One region of the Peptacetobacter sp. AB845 genome, then DNA from elsewhere that is predicted to be linked to it. Evidence: riboswitches for the same ligand, from Rfam matches in the RefSeq annotation. Region 1 holds a riboswitch; each other region holds the start of a gene.
The links. A riboswitch is a leader RNA that binds a small molecule or an ion and turns the genes downstream of it on or off. The one in region 1 is predicted to bind glycine.

Region 1 (7,856 bases):
CATCAGGAGTAAGTTCTTTAGCAACTTTTCCTAAGTAAGCAGCAGCTTTGAATCCTATCATTCTAACAGCTTTTTCATGATCATGCTGTCTTAAACCATCTACTGGTTCAGCTATAACAACTACGTTGTTTAATTTTGAGAATGGAGTATATTTAGCTCCTTCTCCTGTCATGTCTACTATACCTTCCTGGAAACCAACTATTTTACCAGTTGTAACTACAGCAACACCTTTTAATGCGTGAGTTCTACCTTCACCAACTGTATCAACTTTAGATATGATACCTGGGAATACTCCTCCGTTACCTTCTACCTTAACTCTTGGTTCGATAACATCTTTAACTGGTGTTATTCTTATGCTTTCACCTGGGTGAGCTAATTCTATATCTATTGATTTGATATGTTCATCTCCACCTATTTCCTGTAGCATCTCTTCTTTGTTTACGAATAAAACACCATCTTTAACTTCAGTTTTTTCACCAAACTGAACATCTTTTATAAAGATTTTTCCTAATTCAAGACGCATAACGCACCTCCCATAAAATTTTGTATAAAATTAACCTTTTAAAATAAATTAATTAAAAGCTAATAATAGGCTCTTAAACGTATTTTTTGATCATAGCTTCTATGTTAGCTATTGTAGCATCATCTTTAGTAACTTCGTCTATTTTTTCTCCGTCTTTGTAAACAGCTAATGTTGGAAGTCCTAAAACTTTCTGTTTTATAGCAAGTCTTCTTGCTTTTGTTATATCCATTTCACAGAATTTCATTCCTGCAGCATATTTTTCAGCTAATTCATGTACTTCTGGCATTAAAGCTTTACATGGTTCACATCCCTGACTCCAGTAATCTACGAATACATATCCTTCTGCTTCTAATACTTCTGTTGCAAATGTGTCTTTGTCTAATGCTAACATCATTTTTTGTTCCTCCAATTTTTTATTTATTTTACCTGGAAGCCAAAAGGCTTCCAGAGTATATGCTTTTTTATTATTTTAATTTTTAAATTTAATCTTTACTTATTATTCAGCAAAGTGTTCTTCTATGTATTTTTCAGCCTGAGTTGCTGCTATTGCACCATCAGCTGTTGCAGTTACAACCTGTCTTAAAGGTTTCTGTCTGCAGTCACCAGCTGCGAATACACCTGGTATGTTAGTTCTCATGTGGTCGTCAGTTAATAAGTAGTTCTGTTCGTCCATATCTAATATACCTTTGTATAAATCAGTCTGAGCTATAACACCTATGAATACGAATACACCCATTGTTCCGTCTTCTTCATCAGCGAAATATTCATGAGTTTCTCCAGTAACTGTATTTTTGAATACTACAGATTCTAGTATTCCGTCACCTTTTATTTCTTCAACTACTGTATCTAGTAAGAATTCTATTTTAGGGTTCTTTCTTGCTTTTTCTTCTATACTCTTAGCACATCTGAATCCCTGTCTTCTGTGAACTATTGTAACTTTTCTAGCGAATTTAGTTAAGTACATAGCTTCTTCTAAAGCACTGTCTCCTCCACCAACTACGAATACTTCGAAGTCTTCAAAGAAGTCAGCATCACAAGTTGCACAGTAAGAAACACCTTTACCAGTGAATTCTGCTTCTCCTGGGCATCCTATTTTTCTTGGGCTTGCACCAGCTGCAACTATAACAGCTTTAGTTCTATATTCTGTACCACTTTCACCTTTTAATACTTTTATATCTCCTTCAAGCTGAACTTCAACTATACCATCTCTTTTTATTTCAGCACCGAATTCATCACACTGCTGAACCATTCTAGCTGTTAAAGATGGACCACTTGCATTTTCAACAGATCCAGGATAGTTTGCAACTTCATGAGTTATAACTATCTGTCCACCATTTTTAGTTTTTTCTAATATTAGAGTTTTCATTTTAGCTCTAGCTCCGTATATTCCTGCAGCTAGTCCAGCTGGTCCTCCACCGATTATGACTATGTCATATAAATTTTCCATTTCGTCATCCTCCTGATTGAAATATAAATCTTTTATTAATTTAAAATTCAAAATTTAAAACAATATTATTATTTTGAATAGTAATTACTAGTACAACTTCTTAAAAAATGTTTTCCCGTTATACAGGTATGTCTGTAAATGTTTTCCAATTAACCGTCTAATACTATTCTTTTAATACTCATACTGGATTCTCGAGATTGTGTTAGTCATTATATCTAAGTCTATAACTCTAAAATCATCCATAACACTCTCTATCCAATTTGGAGTTACTTTATCATTTTGGAATTTAGAAGCTGTATTTATAGCATCTTCTATTAGTTCCACTGACTGAAAATCTAATCCAGCTCCATCAGCCATTATAACTGTTCTGTAAGGAGTTTCATTAGGTTTAACACTTCCATAAAGCGGATGTGAAAGTAATCTACATCCTTTGTGAATATGTTTTCTGCATTCTTCAAGAACACCTATGTAAGATGTATCAATAAGTCTTACATCCATTTCAGGAAAACTATCCTTTATTTTAGAATTATTTGTTACTATAAACATCATTACACTCTCTTTCATCCTAGAAACTTTAAACAAAAAAACAGAGAAAACAAATTTCCCAATTTGTCTTCTCTGTCAAAATTCTTTTTCAGAGATCTGTCCGCTATATAGTATATTCACCTGAGAAATTCACATTTACTATTGGGAAATAGTAGATGTTTGTACCTTCGGTCCCCATTTAAGGAAGTCTCCTATACGCTTCATCCAGAAATATTTTTTTGCTTGTTTCTATATTTGTTAAGTTAAGTATATAAATTTTCGATACAAATATCAAGCCTTTTTTTTAATTTTTTTCTATTATTTTTTCAAATATTTTTCACATTATTTTCTAATAACTTATAAAAGTTAGTTATATACTTGATTTTAACCACTTACATCTTTGAATTTTTCTTAAGGTTGTTAGTTATATTTTTTTATTTTTTTGGCTTTTTCATCTGTTTTATTTTATTTTCTATATATATATTAAAATTTATATTATATTTAACATAATATTCTTTAACTATTGTAAATATTTAAACTGCACTATATGAAGTTGCATAAATTACTTTCTGTCTATCTTACCAACACTCCAATTATAGATTTTTCCTATAATGTTATCTAAACACCCTTCTTCAAATGGAGATTTTAAATTTCCTGCATTTACAGTTTCAACAAAAGATCTTTTACCTGCATCCCTACAAATTTCCATATAATTTTCTAAAACTTCATCATAATTTTCTTCCATATTGCTCCAAATCTGTAGAGCACATACCTCCGCAAGTGCATAATCTATATAATAAAATGGATTTTTAAATATATGTCCTTGTTTAAACCACCAACATCCCTTTTCTAAAAACTTATTTCCGTCATAGTTTTTCCACGGTGTATATATTTTTTCTAACCTTCTCCATTCTGAATTTCTCTCTTCTGGAGTAAGCTTTGGATTTTTATAAATAATATGCTGAAATTCATCTACAATCATGCAGTAAGGAATCAATCTAACAATCGTTGCCATATGAGTTCTTTTAAATTTTTCCTCATCATCTTTAAAGAATAACTTCATCCAAGGCCAAGTTAAAAGCTCCATAGTCATAGAGTGTATCTCACAACAATCAAGAGTTGGGAAATTTATTTCAGGCATATCTATATTTCTCGACATATATAACTGGAATGCATGTCCAGCTTCATGAGTCAATGTATCCACATCATCAAAAGTCTTATTAAAATTAGAGAAAATAAACGGTGCTTTTATTTCTGGAATATATGTACAATATCCACCAAATCCCTTAGATTCTTTTGTTTCTAAGTCCATAAACCCATTTTCTATCATGAAGTCAAAAAATTCGCCGGTTTCTTTAGATAATTCATGATACATTTTTGATGCTGCTTCTAGTGTTTCATCGTAATCTGTTACAGGCTCCATATTCCATCCAGGATACTCAACATCATCGTCATAATATTTCAACTCATCAATGTTTAGTCTTTCTTTCTTTTGTTTATTAAACTCATCTACAAGAGGAATCCATTTTTCTCTAACTTCTTTTCTAAACTTATCCACATCTTTTTCAGTGTATTCTGTTCTTTTCATTCTTAAATATCCTAATTCTACAAAATCATCATACCCTAATTTTTTAGCCATTCTATTTCTAACTTTTACTAATTCTTCAAAAACAGAATTAAATTTGTCTTCAATTGATTCAAAATAATTATAGAACCGTTCAGAAGCTTTTTTTCTTTCTTCTCTATTATCCGATAACATATACTTATTCATCTGTGATAAATTATTGTATTTTCCATCATATAATATTTTTGCAGATGCTAGCAATTTTGTATATTCTGAGCAAAGTTTATTTTCTATTTTTAAATCTTCAACTATTTCTTCTGAAAATTCCTTTAAACTAAATTCAACAAGTTTATAAAAATGTCTTCCATATTTATTTTCTATTTCCTCTTTAAAGTCTGAATTTACAATAGCTTCATAGAATATTTTATCTATTTTTTTATACTCTGGACCATATTCATCCCAGTACTTATTTTCTATAGATATGCTTTCATCATGTGTGTTTATACTATAATTTATTGAAGCTAATGTTTTCATACTTTCTACATGATTTCTTATTTTATTTATTTCTACTATATTATTATCGAATGCTTCAAAGCTTTTACATTCTGACATACTGTTTACTAACGATACTATTTTTGTATTAATTTTTTCAAAATCAGGTCTTTCATATTTATACTCTGAAAATTTCATTTTGCCTCCTTCAAAAAAAGCTGTATAAGAATAATCCTATACAGCTATCTTTTTTATATAATTTATTATATATTTCTTAAGTTTTTCATGCTTATATCAAGTGCTTTTACTGAGTGAGTAAGTGCTCCTGATGATACAACATCAACACCTATTTTTCCAATCTCTTCTATATTATCTAGCGTAACATTTCCAGAGAATTCTACTATTGCTTTATGATCTATTATCTCTAAAGCTTTTTTAGCAGTTTCAATGTCCATATTGTCTAGCATTATTATATCTGCTCCAGCTTCTACAGCTTCTTTAACCATGTCTAGAGTTTCTACTTCAACCTCTATTTTAGTAACAAAAGATGCGTAGTTTCTAGCTGCTTCTATAGCTTCTTTAACGCCACCTGCAGCCCCTATATGGTTATCTTTAAGCATTACAGCATCAGATAGATTCATTCTGTGGTTGTTTCCTCCACCCATTTTAACTGAATATTTGTCTAATATTCTAAGGTTAGGAATAGTTTTTCTACTATCTAATAGTTTTGTATTGCTTCCTTCTAATTTTTCTACAAACTTATTAGTCATAGTTGCTATACCACTCATTCTCTGAAGGTAGTTAAGTGCAACTCTTTCTCCCATAAGAAGATTTCTAGTACTTCCTGTAAGTTTAGCTAATAACTGTTTGTTCTGAACCTTTTCTCCATCTTTTACAAAGAATTCTATTTCAACATCTCCAAGTATGTCAAATACTCTTTTGTATACTCCAAGCCCTGCTATTACTCCATCTGCTTTACATATAAGGTCTACTGTAGATTTTGATTCTTCACCAACTACAGAATTAGTACTTATATCTTCATTTGGAATATCTTCTATAAGGGCTTCTCTTATCATCTTATCTACAATCAAATAATTCATAATCGAAATCCTCGCTAATTTTAACTATTTCATCAATAACTTTCATTTTATTTTCTTTCATTAATTCATCTACAGAACACTCAAGATTTGGTAATTCTTTAGTAACAAGTTCTGTATCTTTTATATGTGAATTTATATCATTTGCAGCTCTTTTAGAGAATACTAATCCTTCAAGTAAAGAGTTACTTGCTAATCTATTAGCTCCGTGAACTCCTGTACAGCTTACTTCACCTACAGCATAAAGGTGTTCCATAGTAGTTTTTGAATTAAGATCTACATGGATTCCACCCATAAAGTAGTGCTGTGCTGGAGATACTTTTATTAAGTCCTTACCTATATTAGTACCTCTTTCTAAGCATCCATTATATATAAATGTAAATCTATTTTTTAAATATTCTTCTCCAAGATGTCTAGCATCTAGATATACATAATCTGTACCATCTTTTTTCATCTGTTCGAATATTGCATGAGATACAACATCTCTTGGAAGTAATTCTTCTACGAATCTTTCTCCATCTTTATTTTTTAGAAGTGCACCTTCTCCCCTTAAAGATTCAGATATAAGCATTCTTCTTCCATTTGAATTTTCTTCATAGAATGCTGTTGGATGTATCTGTATGTAGTTTAGATTTTCTACCTCTACTCCATTTTTAAGAGCTATGGCTATACCATCTCCTGTTAAATGTCTCTGGTTTGTAGAGTTTTTGAATAGTCCACCTATTCCGCCACAAGCTAAAACAACATCTTTTGCAAATATATGAACTTCTTCTCCGTCTTTGAAAACTCTAGCTCCTATACATTTACCATCTTCTGTTATTATGTCTAAAAGAGTTGCATCTTCTATCATTTCTATATTGTTTCTAGTTAAAGCTGCTTTATAAAGAGTTTTGAATACTATTTCTCCTGTATTATCTTTACAGTGAACTATTCTATTTACTCTATGAGCACCTTCTCTTGTATAATCTATCTTTCCATCTTCCATATCAAGTGGCATACCATATTCTTCAACTATCTGTGATATATTTTCTATAGATTCTTCAGCTAAAACCTGTACCGCTTCTTCTCTATTTTCATATCTTCCAGCTTTCATAGTATCTTCTACAAATGGTTTTATATCTGCTTCATCAAGAGCTGTAGATATCCCCCCCTGTGCAAGATATGTATTATTATTATCCATAGTTGATTTTGATATTACTGTTACATTTAGTTCTGGATCTAAATTAAGAGCACAGTAAAGCCCAGCTACTCCACTGCCCACTATTAAAACATCTTTTTCTAATTTCATTTTTATCCCTCGATTTTTATCCCTCTGATAATTTGTGCATGTTAAGTAATGAATTTAATGCATTCACTCTAACATTTTCTTCTACTATTACTTCATTTTCCATATTTAATAAAGTATTGTATAAGTTTTCTAATGTAGTTTTTTTCATGTCACCACACTGTATTGCACCATTTCCTCCTGGGAAATAGAATTTCTTATCAGGGTTCTTTTTCTGTAATTCGTATAGTATTCCTTCTTCTGTAGCTACTATAAATTCTTTAGAATCACTTTCTGTAGCATATTTTATTATTCCAGAAGTACTTCCAACGAAATCTCCCATACTTCTTATTTCTTTTCTACACTCTGGATGAACTAATACTTTAGCATCTGGATGTGCTTCTTTTAATTCTGTTACTTCGCTTTCTTTTATTCTATCGTGGATTGTACAACATCCATCCCATAGTATAAATTCTTTTTCTGGGAAGTGTTCTGCTATATATCCACCTAAGTTTCTATCTGGTAAGAATAATATCTGTTTATTTTCAACATTTCCTAATATTTTTAAAGCACTTGATGATGTAACAGATACATCACAATGAGCTTTAACATCTGCTGTTGAATTTATATAACATACTGTTAATGCTTCAGGATATTTTTCTTTCATTTCTATAACAGCCTTTTCGCTAGCCATATCTGCCATTACGCAACCAGCATTTTTAACAGGCATAAGTACAGTTTTTTCTGGTGAAAGTATTTTTGCACTCTCTCCCATGAATTTTACACCACAGAATACTATAACCTCTTCTTTACAATCTCTAGCTATTTCACTTAAATAATAAGAATCTCCAACTTCATCTGCTATCGCCTGTATCTCAGGCGGCTGATAAAAGTGAGCAAGTATTATAGCATTTCTCTCTTTTTTAAGCTCTTTTATTTTGCTT
Region 2 (7,856 bases), 520 kb from region 1:
TTAACGGACTAAATTTAACCGTTTGAAAAGGAGGAATTGTTTTGAGTTTCAATTATGTAAGAGAACCTGGCAATGGATTTACTCATTTATTTGGTGCTATTTTATCTTTTGTTGGACTTTTAGCACTAGTTATTAAAACTTCTATAGTAATGCCTACTCCATTAGCTATAACTTCTGTGATAATTTTTGGAATAAGTATGATTCTTTTATATACAGCTTCTACTGTATATCATTTGGTTATTTCTTCAGATAAAGTTATCGCTTGGCTGAGAAAAATAGATCACTCTATGATATTTGTGTTGATAGCTGGTTCATATGCACCATTTTGTATGATTTCACTAAATGGCAAAGGCGGATATGCTTTATTTGCAATAGTCAGCATTGCAGCTATTGCGGGTGTCTGCTTTAAACTAATTTGGTTTAATTGTCCTCGTTGGATTTCTACAATAATATATATCGCAATGGGTTGGGTTTCTGTAGCCCTTATAGTTCCACTTTATCATGCACTTTCACTTAGTGGACTTATGCTTCTTGTTGTAGGAGGATTATTCTACACAATAGGCGCTGTAATATATGCTACTAAACCAAAATTTTTAGAGTTTAAACATTTCGGTTTCCACGAAATTTTCCATATATTTATAATCCTTGGAAGTCTATGCCACTTCTTCTGTGTATTCTTCTATGTTTTATAAATTATTGTATTGATATTTTACTCTATACATTGATATAATTAGTTGATATGTCTATATAGATATATCAACTATTTTTTTATAAGGAGAAATATATGTCAAAAAAATTATCTAATAATACTCTATCAGCTTTTGCAACAGCTCTTCTTTGTACAGTTTGGATGGTTATTGCAAATGCGACAGGTCTTTTAGGTTGGGCTGGTTTTGCAGGATGTACAGCTTATTTTGCTGGACCTAAAAAAGGTGTGTCTGCTCTTCCACTTACTTTTGCTTGTGTTGGAAGTGGTGTGGCTTATGCATTAATATCAGTTCATTTAGGAAATCAGATAGACTTTGCCCAGATAGGCCTTGTATTTACATTTGTAACTACATTCCTTATGTGTGCAGGTGGAAAAATAGGTATAATCTCATTCGTTCCAGGGGCGTTCATGGGTTCATTCTCTACATTTGCTGCTGGTGGGGACTTTATGATAATACCTTCTATTGCAGCAGGTATAATATTAGGACTTTGCTGTGATACATTAGGCAAAAAATTATGTGCTATGTTTGGCTCAGAGGAATAAATACTTTAAAAAACAAAAAGAGATGTAACAGTTTTCTATTACATCTCTTTTTCATTGTTTTGTCTTTTGAATCTTAAATCTTAACTTTATATTTAATATTGATTTCGCACCACCAAAATCAATACTATAAACTCACTTAATATCTCCCGATTTTACTATTATTTAAATCAATTAATCTTATACTTATAATTTTATACTTTTAATATGAAATTTTATAGTTTATTTTTGATCCTTATCTGAATCTCCATTTACATATTTCTTGTATATCCCCATTACTACTCCACTAAGTGCAAATAGTGCTATAGCATTTGGTATAACCATTAAACCATTGAAACAGTCAGCTAACTGCCAAACTAATTCAACTTTTAATGTAGATCCAACTATTATAAATAGTATAACTATTAGTGAATATATTTTTACTGCCTTCTGTCCGAATAAATATTTTACGTTTATCCGTCCAAAGAAATGCCATCCAAGTATAGTAGAGAATGCGAAGAATAATAAGCATATTGCTATAAATAAATCTCCTCCACTACCAAAAGTATTTACGAAAGCTGTCTGAGTAAGTGCTATACCTTCTTTTCCTGAATCTAAAACACCACTAGTTAATATAGAGAATGCTGTTAAGTTTAATATTATGAAAGTATCTATAAATACACTGACCATAGCTGTTAATCCCTGTTCATGAGGGTTTTTAGCTGCTGCTCTTGCGTGTGCATGAGGTGTAGAACCCATACCAGCTTCATTAGAGAATAATCCTCTTGCTACACCGTAACGTATAGCTTCTTTTATAGATATACCAACTGCACCACCAAGTACTGCTTTTGGATTAAATGCTCCAACTATTATCATTTTAAAAGCTTCAGGAACTTCTGATATATTCATTCCTATTAAAGCTAAACTTCCTATTATATATACGAATGCCATTATAGGTACTATTTTTTCAACAACTGATGCCAATCTCTGTGTTCCACCTATAAACACAAATCCCGCTACTACAGCTATTAATAAACCAACTGTTATTGGAGGTATGTTTATATTTCTACTTGCAAAAACTTCTGAGAATGCTGCACCAATTGAGTTTGACTGAACCATATTACCCATAAATCCAAGTGCAAATATTATTAATACTGAGAATGTCGCTGCTAAGACTTTACCAAATTTCCCTTTAAATGCAGCTCTGATGTAGTATACAGGTCCTCCTGTTACCTCGCCATCTACAACTGTTTTATATTTCTGAGCAAGAGTTGCTTCTGAATAAATTGTAGCCATTCCAAAGAATGCACTAAGCCACATCCAGAATATAGCCCCTGGTCCACCAGAAAGAAGTGCTGTAGCTGCACCAGTTAAGTTGCCTGTACCAACCTGAGCTGCTATAGCTGTTGCTAATGACTGGAAAGGTGTCATTTCACCGTGTTCTTTCTTTTCACCATTTAACTTTAGGTTTCCGAACACTAATCTGAAGCCCTCTCCAAATTTTCTAACCTGTATAAATTTTAATTTGAATGTGTAGTATATTCCAACTCCACATAAGATGAATAGTAGTAAGAAATTCCATAAAAATCCATTTACGGCTACTACTATGTCTAATAGATTGTCTAAAAATAATTCCATGCGTTTACTCTCCTTTTCTTTTATTTTTGGAAATAAAAATAGAGCTGATATATCAGCTCCAAAAAATAAGAGTAGAACATTTGCAAACAGACTTTTAAAATTTAATCTGCCTTACTGCTCTGTCCTTTTGCCTGAGAGATTTGCAAACCAAGTTTGCGTACACCTTCGGCGCCCCTTTTTTGGAGACTCTCCAGAGTTCCTAATAGATTTTATTAATATTTATAAATACAACTTATCCATCTGCTTTTTATAATATCATCTATTTTATTCAATTACAATATATTTTTTAAATTAATTATAATTTTCAAAAAACACACATATTTTATTTTTATTTTTATAAAATATGTGTGTTTTATTGTTAATTTATTTATTTTTAGATGTATACAATTATTTTTTTTACAGTACTAAAAAATAATTGTATCTATATAAAGAGTTTCTATTTTTCTATACTTTTGTTTATTAAGCTACTAAATTATATTAGCTTAAAACTATTCTTTAAGTGTTCTCATTGCATTTAATACTGCTATAAGAGCAACTCCTACATCTGCAAATATTGCTTCCCACATATTTGCAACTCCACCAGTACTCATAAGCATTACTATTACTTTTACACCCATTGCAAATACTATATTCTGCCAAACAATTTTATTTGTTTTTTCAGATATTCTCTTAGCTATAGGTAGTTTTGATAATTCATCTGTCATAAATACTATATCACTTGCTTCTATAGCAGCATCAGATCCAACACCACCCATTGCTATACCTACATCTGCTCTAGCTAAAACTGGGGCATCATTTATACCATCACCTATGAATATTGTATTTCCTGTACTATTTTCATTTGCGATTTCTTCAAGTATTTCAACCTTCTGATTAGGTAGAAGTCCTGAATAATGTTTGTTTACTCCAACTTCTTTAGCTATTTTAGCTGCAGCAGCTTCATTATCACCAGTTAGCATAACTACATTTGTTATTCCAACTTTTCTCATTTCTTCTATTGCTCTTTTACTATCTTCTTTAACTTCATCAGATATTACTATACATCCTGCAAATTTTCCATCTACTGCAACATATACAGTTGTTCCGCTTTCTTCTATTTTTTTGTATTCTATATTTTCACTATCTAAAAGTTTAGAGCTTCCTGCAAGTATTGTTTTACCATTGTATAAAACTTTTATACCATGTGCTGCTATTTCTTCGTACTTGTCTATTTCACTTAATTTTACTTCTTCTTCAAATTTTTCATTATAGCTTTCCATTATAGATTTTGCTATTGGATGATTTGAGTTTGCTTCTGCAATAGCTGCATATTTTAATAACTCATCTTCTGACATTCCAACAGGATTTATTTCTGTAACCTTGAATACACCTTTAGTTATAGTACCTGTCTTATCAAGAACTACTGTGTTTGCTTTTCTTAAAGTTTCTAAATAGTTACTTCCTTTTATAAGTATACCGTTTTTAGATGCAGATCCTATTCCACCAAAGAAACTTAGAGGTATTGATAATACTAATGCACAAGGACATGAAACTACTAGGAATATTAATCCTCTGTATAACCAATCTCTAAATACAGCACCTTCAATAACTAGTGGTGGTATAAATGCTACAGCTAATGCCAATCCAACAACTATTGGAGTGTAATATCTACAGAATTTTGATATAAAGTTTTCTGTCTGAGATTTTCTACTTCCTGCATTTTCAACCATATCAAGTATTTTAGCAACTGTAGATTCTCCGTATTCTTTAGTTACTCTTACATAAATTAATGCGTTTGTATTTATTGTTCCTGATACAACTTCTTCTCCTGGTTTTACACTTCTAAGTACAGATTCACCAGTTATTGCAGAAGTATCAAGCATTGCTTCACCTTCTGTTACAATTCCATCTAGAGGTACTTTTTCTCCAGGTTTAACTACTATTACATCGCCTACTTCAACTTCTTCAGGGTCTACCTGTATCATTTTTCCACCCTGAACTAAGTTTGCAAATTCTGCTTTTATTTCCATAAGTGCAGATATTGATTTTCTAGACTGTCCAACTGCTTTCTGCTGTAAATATTCACCTATTTTGTAGAATAACATAACTCCAACTGCTTCTGAATATTCACCGATTGCAACTGCACCGATTGTAGCTATAGACATTAGGAAGTTTTCATCTAATACCTGTCCTCTAAATAAATTCTTTATTGCTTTTAAAAGTACATCTCCACCTATTAAAATATATGCTGCTAAAAATACAACCACACCAAATGTACCTGTATTACCAACTGCCATTTCATATATTCCAAATGCGTATACGATTACTCCAATTATTATTTTTATTAGGTCTTTGTTTATTTCTTTCTTTTCTTTTCTTTTTTCCACCTTTTTAGGCTTACTTTCTTCATGCTCGTGGTCGTGATGATGGTCTCCACATCCGCATTCTTCTCCGTGTTCGTGGTCGTGATGATGACCTCCACATCCGCATTCTTCTCCGTGCTCGTGGTCGTGATGATGACCTCCACATCCGCATTCTTCTCCATGGTCATGATCGTGGTGATGATGGTCACCACATCCACATTCTTCTCCATGCTCGTGGTGATGATGGTCTCCGCAGCCGCATTCTTCTCCATGCTCGTGATCGTGATGATGGTCTCCGCAGCCACACTCTTCTCCGTGCTCGTGGTCATGATGATGGCCTCCACAGCCACAATCTTCCCCATGGTCGTGATGATGTTCTTTTGAATTATTTTTTCTATTTGCGTATAATACGTTTAAATCTTTACTTCCTTTTATTGTTCCAGATTCTATGATATTTCCTTTATTATCAAATTCTAAAGCTCCTACAACTTTATTCTTTAATAAACTTACTGTTAAGCCACTTTCTGTTTCGTGGATTATTTTAGCTATTTCAGACATATGCTGTTTTGTAATATCTCCAGCTTTAGCAAATACAGATAATTTTTTAGCTACAAAGTTCATATTGCTATTTTCTACATAGCTTAATTTTGCAACTTTATCATTTATCTTTTCTGCACAGTGTGCACAGTTTAAATTATTTAATAGAAAATCAACTCTTATAACTTTATTTTTATCTATTTCTTCTTTTTTAGCTGACTTGATTATATTTCCCTTATTATCAAAACTTACTTCTCCAAGCACTTTATTCTTTAATAGACTTACAGTTAAGCCACTTTCTGTATCATGAATTATTTTTGCTATTTTAGACACATTATCTTCTGTTATATTTTCATTTTCCATGAACACAGATAATTTTTTAGCTACAAAATTCATATTGCTGCTTTCTACATAATCTAATTTTGAGACTTTGTCATTTATTTTTTCCGCACAGTGTGCACAATTCAAACCTTCTAATAGAAAATCTACTCTAGTACTCAATTTAATTCACTTCCTTTTTTAAAATTCGCTTATTTTTATCCACATTAATAACTATTTGTTGATATATTATATCTATTATTTCTAGCATTTATCTTCTATAAGTTTCGTTTACATGTTCCAATCCGCATTTTAATATTTCACTTATATGCTCATCGTCTAGTGAATAGAACACTGTTTTTCCTTCTTTTCTAAATTTTACTAGTCTAGCATTTTTTAATACTCTTAACTGATGAGATATAGCTGACTGAGTCATTCCAAGAAGTTCTGCTATATCGCATACACACATTTCATTAGAGAATAGTGCAAATATTATCTTCACCCTGGTTGTATCTCCAAATACTCTGAATAAATCTGATAAGTCCGCTAGTACTTCATCATTTGGCATTTCTTTTTTGGTTTTATCTACTATTTCTTCATGCACCTTTTTTTCTGTACAACAATCTATTTCTTTGTTTTTCATAGGTATTTCTCCTTTCTTAACGTTTTAATATATGAATAACTGTTCATATATTCATTATAATCTGCTTACTATTTTTTTGCAATACTTTTTATAAAAATATATGAACAATTATTCATATTTTTTTAGAATCAGTCATTTCATTGATATACATTCATTTTATTTAATTTAGAGCAATAAAAAAGGACCAGTAGTTTTATACTGATCCTCTGATTACAATTTTAATTATCTATAAATTGTTTAAAGTAGCTTCTTGTTCTCTCATTTTTAGAATTATATAATAACTCATTTGGAGAACCTTCCTCTACAACTCTACCTTTTTCCATGAATATAATTTTATCTGCTATTTCAAGTGCAAATCTCATCTCATGAGTTACAATAAGCATTGTACATTCATGTTCATTTGATAATTCTCTTATTAACTCTAGCACTTCATTTACAAGTTCTGGGTCAAGAGAAGATGTAGGTTCATCAAACAATATTATCTCTGGATGAACAGCTAGAGCTCTTGCTATACCTATTCTCTGCTGCTGTCCACCAGATAATCTCGATGGATAATAATCTCTTTTATCCGCTAATCCTACTTTTTTTAGAAGCGCCATAGCCTCTTCTTCAGCTACTTTTTTATCTTTTTTCTGAACTAAAGTCATCGGCATCATAATATTTTCCAAAACAGTCTTATTTTTGAATAAAGAATAGTTCTGAAATACCATTGCCGTTTTCTTTCTAAGCTCTATACAATCCTTTGGAGACAAGTTCTTAGAATCTACAGAAAAGCCATCTATTTCTATAGTTCCTTCAGTTGGAGCTTCAAGTAAATTTATACATCTCAAAAGAGTAGATTTACCCGTTCCAGAAGGTCCTATTATAGCAGCAACTTCACCTTTTTTAAGTTCTAAATCTATACCATCTAGGACTGTTAAATCTCCAAATTGTTTCTTTATATTTTTAAGTTTTAACATAATACTCTCCTAATGTTATAAGAATTTACATACTCTTTTTTCTAGTCTATTCTGAACTAAATCTATTGCTAAGATAAGTATCCAATAAACTATACCTGCTGCAATATATGCTTCCATGTAGTTAAATCCTCTAGCTGCAAGTATTTTAGATTCAGAAAGAATCTCAACAACACCTATTGTAAATGCAATTG
Region 3 (7,856 bases), 220 kb from region 1:
TTTCACTGTATTTAACTTCAGCTGCTTTATTGTAGTCGTATTCTCTTTCATATTTTTCTACTCTACCTCTAGCATCGTCTAACTGAGATTTTAAATTTTTAATTTCTGTTATATAAGATTTTTCTTTATCGTATTTAGCTGTCATTTCATCGTTCATAGATTTTAATTCAGCTATTTCTCTCTGTATATCCATTAATCTTACTTTACTTTTTTCATCATCTTCTTTTAGAAGTGCTTCTCTTTCAGTTTCTAGTGTAAATAATTTTCTTCTTATTGAGTCTAGTTCTGTTGGAAGAGAGTCTATTTCACTTCTTATCATTGCACTGGCTTCATCTATTAAGTCTATAGCTTTATCTGGTAAGTATCTATCACTTATATATCTATCAGATAATTTTGCAGCCGCAACTATTGCATTATCGTGTATTCTTATACCATGGTGGATTTCAAATCTTTCTTTTAATCCTCTTAGTATTGATATTGTATCTTCAACACTAGGTTCTTCTGCTATAACTGTCTGGAATCTTCTTTCTAGTGCTTTATCTTTTTCTATATATTTTCTATATTCATCAAATGTTGTAGCACCTATGCAGTTTAATTCTCCTCTTGCAAGCATTGGTTTTATTAAGTTACCTGCATCCATAGAGCCTTCTGTTTTACCTGCTCCAACTATATTGTGGATTTCATCTATAAATAATATTATCTTACCTTCAGAGCCCTGAACTTCTTTAAGAACTGCTTTTAATCTTTCTTCAAATTCACCTCTGTATTTTGCACCTGCTATTAATGCACCCATATCAAGAGAGAATATTATTTTATCTTTTAGACCTTCAGGAACATCTCCTCTAACTATTCTTTCTGCTAATCCTTCAACTATTGCAGTTTTACCAACACCAGGTTCACCTATTAGAACTGGATTGTTTTTAGTTCTTCTTGATAATATTCTTATAACACGTCTTATTTCATCATCTCTACCAATTACAGGGTCTAATTTATTCTTTTTAGCTAATTCAACTAAGTTTGTACCATATTTTGCTAATGCATCGTATGTTCCTTCTGGATCTTGAGTATCTACTCTCTGATTTCCTCTTACCTGATGAAGTACACCTAAAAATGCATCTTTAGTTATACCAAAATCTTTTAATATCTTGCCTGTAGCTGTATTTTTTTCTAGCTCTATCATAGCAAGCATAAGATGTTCAACACTTATATATGAATCTTTAAAGTCCTTTGAAATTTCTTCTGCTTTTAAAAGTACCTCGTTTATTCTTCTAGTAGCTGTAACCCCCTGAGATTGAGCTCCTTCACCATAAACTTTAGGTATTCTATCTAATTCGTTTTCTACTGATCTTCTAACTGAATCTGGAGATATTCCCATTTTTTCTATTATATTAGGAATTAATCCATCTTCCTGATTCATTAATGCTGAAAATAAATGTATTGTATCAACCTGCTGGTTGTTGTGTCTGACAGCTTCCTGGAAAGCTTCATTCAGACTCTTCTGTACTCTTACTGTCATTTTTTCTACGTCCATAATCTATCCCTCCATTTTTATGCTCTATCATTTATTATTATAGATTTTCTTAAATCTATTAAACTATCTAGAAGATTTTCTCCCCTAGTAGTATCAAATCTTAAATTCATTACAAAACTCTTATCCTCATTGAAAAATCTAAATAAATCATTTGAAGATGCATTTAAATATAGATTTGTATCAATCTGTCTGTCTTCTCCAACCATAAGATTATTACATTTTTCTAAGAATGAGTTTCTAAAATTCATAGTATATACACCAGAATTTTGGTCGTAGCTATAAAATGCTACATTGTTGAACACTCCAATTAGATTAGAGTTTATAAAGTTATACATTCTATTATTATTGTATATTGATATTTGCTCGTATATATACTCTCTAAAAATTGGATGTACATTTTTTTCTAGTTTAACTGCCAACTCTTGAGGCATTTCAAAGTATATCTTCCAGTACTTTGGATTATCCTTTTCTAAAGTAAGAGCTGTCTTTTGTCTGCCTTTATCTTCAAATCTATATAGTTTACAGATAAAGTTACTTTTTTGAAGAGAAGTTCTCTGTTCTTCAAAAAAGGAGTCAAACCACTGGAGTATATTTCTATCTAGCTTCAGCATTTAAATCCCTTCTTCCTATTTATATTTTTTCTTGGATAAGGAATTGTACTCCTCCATTAGCTGGTCTCTTTCAGGTTTGCTTCCCTTATAAGAGATAGCTGGGTTTATCATATACTCCCCATTTCTTACCCTCTGAATAAAGTCTCTTTTCTTCAACTTTGTAAACAATGTCGAAAGAGATGTTTTCGGATAATCAAAGATTTCTGCCATTTCATCTAAAGTCATCCTTATTTTATTTTCTCTGTCCATGGCTTCTATAAGCATAAGTGGAATTAAATCTTTCTTTGTATAAGACCCTTCCACAACCTTAATAAAATTCTTTAGACAAATACTTGAATACTTATCCTTCTTTTGTACGAGGTTTCTACTTTCTGTATATTTTTGATCTACATCAACTTTTGATGAACTATTTATTTCTAGCATTCATATCACCTCGTTTCTTCCTCTTTCGTTAAACCTATAATAGTCCTTTTTTAAATGAATGTCAAAGCAAGTTTTTGTGAAAGTTTACTTTTTACGCTAACTTTTATTTATTCATAAGATAAACTTTTTAATTTTAGTAAACCTAGTGTTTTCAATACATTCAGTTTGATTTTTAAAAAATATCTATTTTTTTGAAAAAAAATTTTTGAGAATCTTTATGTGCTATAATTATAATTAATAAGAATGATTTTTAAGAGGTGTTTTTTATGGATGGGGATTTAATTTTGACAAGTCAAAAGTTAATACTAAGCACAAATTATATGCTTTTTTTATATGGATTATTTATAGTATTTCTTTTTTCGCTTTTAAATAGGTATATGAATGAAGTAAATTCTATGGATTTTTTATATCTAGGATTGTTTGATGTAATGGTAGCAGTCCCATTATTTTCATCTAAATATCCTGATACAAGCTATGGATTTTTATTTTTAGGATTGTCTGTTATTCCTTTGATAAAACTTTATAAATCCTATTGTAATTTTAAATATCATCATTTTATAAAGCTAGTTACTCGTTTTACAGTTATTGCTACTGTAGGTATATTTTTGCTAGATCATAGCTCTATTTTCTCTATAGAGTATTCTGATACGGTTATCTATATAATTATTTTTATTACTCTTTTATTGGGTACTGTATTATCTGTAAATATATATAGGGAAAAAAGTATTACACCTATTTTCTCAGCAGCCAATTTAATACTTATATTAGGTATTGTATTTGCTGCATTGAATGAATGCATAGAGCTTATAATTTTAGGTATTTTAATTTTTTCAATAGTTTCAACTGTAGCTCTTGTGGATAATTTTCTAAGAGAATATAGAAATAAAACTCTTCAATATATGAGGGAAAAACTTGTGTATAAAGATATACTTACATCAATGAAAAATAGGCAATCTTTTGAAAAACAATTAAAACAAGACGATGAAAATATAAACGATTTTAACTCTTATTGGGCTATTTCCATAGATTTATCTGATATTAAATATGTGAACAATAATTTTGGGTACTCTCATGGTGATAGATTAATACAGAATTTAGCAGATAGTATAGAAGATACATTTGAAGATATAGGAAACTGCTTTAGAATAGGCGGAGATGAGTTTATAGTGCTTATAAAAAATGAACCTAAAGAAAAGGTTGAAAGGTATATAGAACTTTTCCAATCTGTAATAACTTCTTACAACCAACTTCATGATATAAAAATGATAACTTCTATAGGCTATGATTCATACAAATACGGTTACGATAAATCTATATTTGATTTAGTAAGTAGAACGGACTACATGATGTGTAAAAACAAAAGAAAATTCAAAACATCATGGATGCCTGACGAAGATGAAGAGTAAAAAAATAGCTGTTGCGTACTTTGCAACAGCTATTTTTTATATTTACATTTATTTTTTATACTTACATTTCTTTTATTTTATAATCAAATCCTGCTTCATCCATTATATTTAGGTATGGCATTGGATCAAAGTATTCTGGAGAATATACTCCTTCTCCTGTCCATATTCCTCTACCTATAAGCTCTATTGCTATTGCTGCACCAAATCCTGTCTGTGCAACTACTGCCTGCATTCCCCAATCTTTCATAGATTCCTGATTGTCAAATGTCTGATACATCATTATTTCTTTTTCTTTACCATCTTTAATTCCCTTACAATGTATTCCAACACACATTTCTCCAACCATTTCATTTCCTATGTCTTTAGGCTGTGGAGCACATGCAGCTACAACATCTCTAGGAGAAACTTTTACTCCACCTACTTCTACAGGTTTAGTTCCTCTAAGTCCTAATTTATCTATAACTTTTAATGCATTCATAAGATTTTCGTCAAGAGATATTTTATATGTAACTCTTTCTAATCCGTACTGTTCAAGGTATCTAGGCATTGTAACAGTTTCTTCGTGTTCTATTTTTACTAGAGTATTTTCTCCAACTTCTGGCATATCAAATTTTTCTTCTCCAGCAAAAGCATCTTCTACTATAAATCCACCGTTATTTTTATCCCATTCAACATTAGGATTCATACATTCATCTAAAACTGTCCATACATTGAATCCAAAAGTAATATCATCTTTATCCGCAGAAGGTATCTGAAGATTTCCACCGTCTTTTACATGTATTTCTTTTATTTCATCAAATAATTTTGTTGCTGCATATTTTGCAAATACATTTACAACTCCTGGATCTATTCCCATACATATACAAGCTAACTGTCCATTTTCTGCCCATTTTTCGTGTCTATCAAAATTGTACTTTGTCATTGGCTCCGTATAACTGTTTTCTATACCTAGACCAAATGCTGGATTTTCCATTGGAACAGACCAAGTTCCCATATTTCCGTAGTTTGCTCCTGCTTCAAATGCTGCATCAAATATATAATTGCTTAAAAATGGAGCTGTTGCATCCATAACAAAATCTAAGTCGTATTTTTTTACAAGTTCTTTCATACTTTCTTTTGATTTTGCATTTACAAATTCTGGTTTGAATCTATCGTAATCTCCTAGATTATCACACACTTCTTTTGCTCTGTCTAAATCATAATCAGAAACAACTACAAGCTCTAGCCAATCGCTATTCTTATCTCTTTCCTTTAATATCCTTAAAATTGATTCACCGACTGCTCCGGCACCTACTAATAACATTCTCATATCTTTTCTCTCCCTTTTGTATATAGTCTTGCATCTTGCACAAATATGGGTTTCTCTTTTTATTATAAATAGGTATAAAAAATACCAACCTTCAAAAAATATAAAAAGAGATACAGATACACAAATAAATGCATCTATATCTCTGTCCTTTTGCCAGTTGGTTATATCCTCGTAGGCGGTGAATTTAATCACTCTCTCCAAAGTATCGTCAGACTGCCCTCCTTTTGCCTGTCAGTTTCCACAGAAACAAGATGAAATTTCTGTTTTGCTTCTTCGGCGCTTTATTTAAAAAGTCTCTAATGCAGTCCTCATCCGAACATATTTGATTGTCATTTTTATAATATAAGATTTTCATCAAACTGTCAAATTTTTTAATTATAAATATTTAATTATTTTTATCTATAAATAAATATTTACTTAATCCCAACCATCATCATCTCTATCTTCACTTTTTTCATAACTTTCTAGCTGACTTACATGATACCCTATATCATCGAGCATATTCTCTTCAAATTCTTTTAAAATACTCTCTTTAAACGTTATAGGTGTCATCTTTTCTATTGGCTTTGCAAGTCGAAGTGCTGTTTTTTTAAGCTCCAATAATTTTGAATTAGTTGATTCATTATCCTCAGAATTATTTATACAATTAATAAATTCATCTAGTGAATATATTTTAAACTTTTTAATCTTTTTACCCTCTGCTATTGCTTCAAGTAGACCTATAAAAATTTCTTGATAAGTAGATTCTTTTCCCATTTTTAGAGCTTCTGCGGTTTCAGGTATTAAATCTTCAAACAGAACCCTTTTAGGATCTTTTCCTACTATTCCCCTACTTTCAGCATAAGGAATTATTTTTTCATTTGGATAGGAAATAAGTCTCTTCATAAATTCATCATCTGTTATTCCAGTAATGTAGTATTTATTTCCTTTTAGGCCCTCAATCTTTTTAATCCGGTCAAAATATCCTTTAAGCATATTTCTTCTTATTGTATCGTTGCTAAAAATTAGCCCTCTTCCAAGAGGCTCAGATGGTTTAATCTCTATAAATTTTGTAGATTCATTTATAGGCTCTCTAAGTTTTCTGTTTGGAGACACCCTGACAGCCACTAAATCATCATATCCCTTGCTTTCTAAAAGTCTAAGTGGACAATTATCATAAAATCCACCATCTATAAATGTCCTTCCATCTATATCTTCACTCTTAAAAACAGGTAAATTAGCACTTGCCATTATGTAATCTTTTATCTTTCCTTCTGGAATATCTTCCTTAAAAATCTCTACTGGTACAGGTTTTAATCCGTCAAATTCTATTGTAACAAGGCCAAAATCCATATCTGACTTACGAATTTTTTCTTCATCTATGTATAAATCTAAAATTCTTCTAAGCTTTGCAGTATCAATTCCTTTATTTTTTATTACTTTTTTAGCCTCTGTAGATGCGTACTCTAGCATGCCTCTATCTATATTTTTATCGACTAAATTTTCCATAAACTGGTTATCAACATTAAATAATGTCTCTGGTTGCATATTTTTCCACATATTGTAGCATACATCAAAGTCCCCTTGGACTATCATAGCTGCATTAAAAGCACCTATCGAAGTTCCAACAGCTCCTTTAAACTTATATCCTCTTTCAAAAAGAGCCTTTAATACACCTAAATGATATGCACCCTTTGATGATCCACCTTCTAGCGCAATTCCTTTCATAAATTATCGCCTCCTTGGATAATATTGATAAATAGTACAACTAAAATATTAAATTCCTAAACCAAATTTCTTACCTAAGCTTAAAAGACCTCCGTCTAAGTAGTCAGTATTTACATTAAATTTCCATTCTCCATTATGTCTATACATTTCTCCAAATACTATCTCTGTATTCTGGCCTACACTATCATTTATCTGGTAATCATATATTACCTCTTCCCGATCTAAATCTATTATTCTCATAGATAAATAATCAAATCTATCATAATATCTAGCTACTTCACCGTATTCAGTTAATGTAAGTGCAAATGCTATTTTTCTTATCTTATTAGGTATTTTAGACATAGTTATATAAACTTTGTCCTCTCTTTCATTTAATTTAACTGCTTCAGATGGATGCTCTCTATTTTCACTGTAGATAAAATCCTCATAGCTAGTCATAGTCCCACTTCCATCAGTTAAGAATACAGCTGTTCCTATTTCAAAATCATCCTTTTTTAAATAATTATTAACTCTATAATCAAATTCAACTAAAACATTTTCTAGTTCTGGTATATCTCTTGTAAGTTCAACCTTTTGTCCCTTAAGTATTTCCTTCATCTTAAAAAATATCTCCTTCTAAAATTTTCTACTTATTAGATTATACAACAAATCTCTAAAAAAAGTGAACTTTACTACTAGATTATGTGTAATTTATTCCTGTTCATCTTCTTTCTTTTTTCTATACTTTTTATTTGACTTATCTATAGTTATATTTACAAATCTCTTTTTCTGCTGTTTTCTAAGATTTTTCTTTTCCTTTTTCTGCTCTTTCTTTTCTTCTCTTATTTCTTTTTTATGTTCTCTCTTAACTTCCTGTAGCTGTTTAATTT

Region 2: another riboswitch for glycine. It lies ahead of ACK2WO_RS00835 (alanine/glycine:cation symporter family protein); the one in region 1 lies ahead of ACK2WO_RS10495 (GrdX family protein).
Region 3: another riboswitch for glycine. It lies ahead of ACK2WO_RS09450 (saccharopine dehydrogenase family protein); the one in region 1 lies ahead of ACK2WO_RS10495 (GrdX family protein).

Annotation. Positions count from the first base shown of each region.
Region 1 is NZ_CP180001.1:2,215,987-2,223,842, forward strand. It holds gene ACK2WO_RS10480 (glycine/sarcosine/betaine reductase component B subunit) at 1-523, opposite strand, end outside; gene trxA (thioredoxin TrxA) at 597-914, opposite strand; gene trxB (thioredoxin-disulfide reductase) at 1,020-1,970, opposite strand; gene ACK2WO_RS10495 (GrdX family protein) at 2,142-2,519, opposite strand; glycine riboswitch at 2,615-2,720, opposite strand; gene ACK2WO_RS10500 (M3 family oligoendopeptidase) at 3,058-4,749, opposite strand; gene nadC (carboxylating nicotinate-nucleotide diphosphorylase) at 4,815-5,651, opposite strand; gene ACK2WO_RS10510 (L-aspartate oxidase) at 5,629-6,936, opposite strand; gene nadA (quinolinate synthase NadA) at 6,953-7,856, opposite strand, start outside.
Region 2 is NZ_CP180001.1:190,317-198,172, forward strand. It holds gene trhA (PAQR family membrane homeostasis protein TrhA) at 42-692, shown strand; gene ACK2WO_RS00830 (DUF1097 family protein) at 785-1,252, shown strand; gene ACK2WO_RS00835 (alanine/glycine:cation symporter family protein) at 1,472-2,866, opposite strand; glycine riboswitch at 2,976-3,070, opposite strand; gene ACK2WO_RS00840 (heavy metal translocating P-type ATPase) at 3,355-6,246, opposite strand; gene ACK2WO_RS00845 (metalloregulator ArsR/SmtB family transcription factor) at 6,335-6,706, opposite strand; gene ACK2WO_RS00850 (amino acid ABC transporter ATP-binding protein) at 6,925-7,665, opposite strand; gene ACK2WO_RS00855 (amino acid ABC transporter permease) at 7,681-7,856, opposite strand, start outside.
Region 3 is NZ_CP180001.1:1,998,587-2,006,442, forward strand. It holds gene clpB (ATP-dependent chaperone ClpB) at 1-1,531, opposite strand, end outside; gene ACK2WO_RS09435 (hypothetical protein) at 1,549-2,142, opposite strand; gene ACK2WO_RS09440 (replication/maintenance protein RepL) at 2,158-2,565, opposite strand; gene ACK2WO_RS09445 (GGDEF domain-containing protein) at 2,961-3,971, shown strand; gene ACK2WO_RS09450 (saccharopine dehydrogenase family protein) at 4,033-5,280, opposite strand; glycine riboswitch at 5,487-5,592, opposite strand; gene ACK2WO_RS09455 (patatin-like phospholipase family protein) at 5,698-6,987, opposite strand; gene ACK2WO_RS09460 (TerD family protein) at 7,036-7,584, opposite strand; gene ACK2WO_RS09465 (TVP38/TMEM64 family protein) at 7,678-7,856, opposite strand, start outside.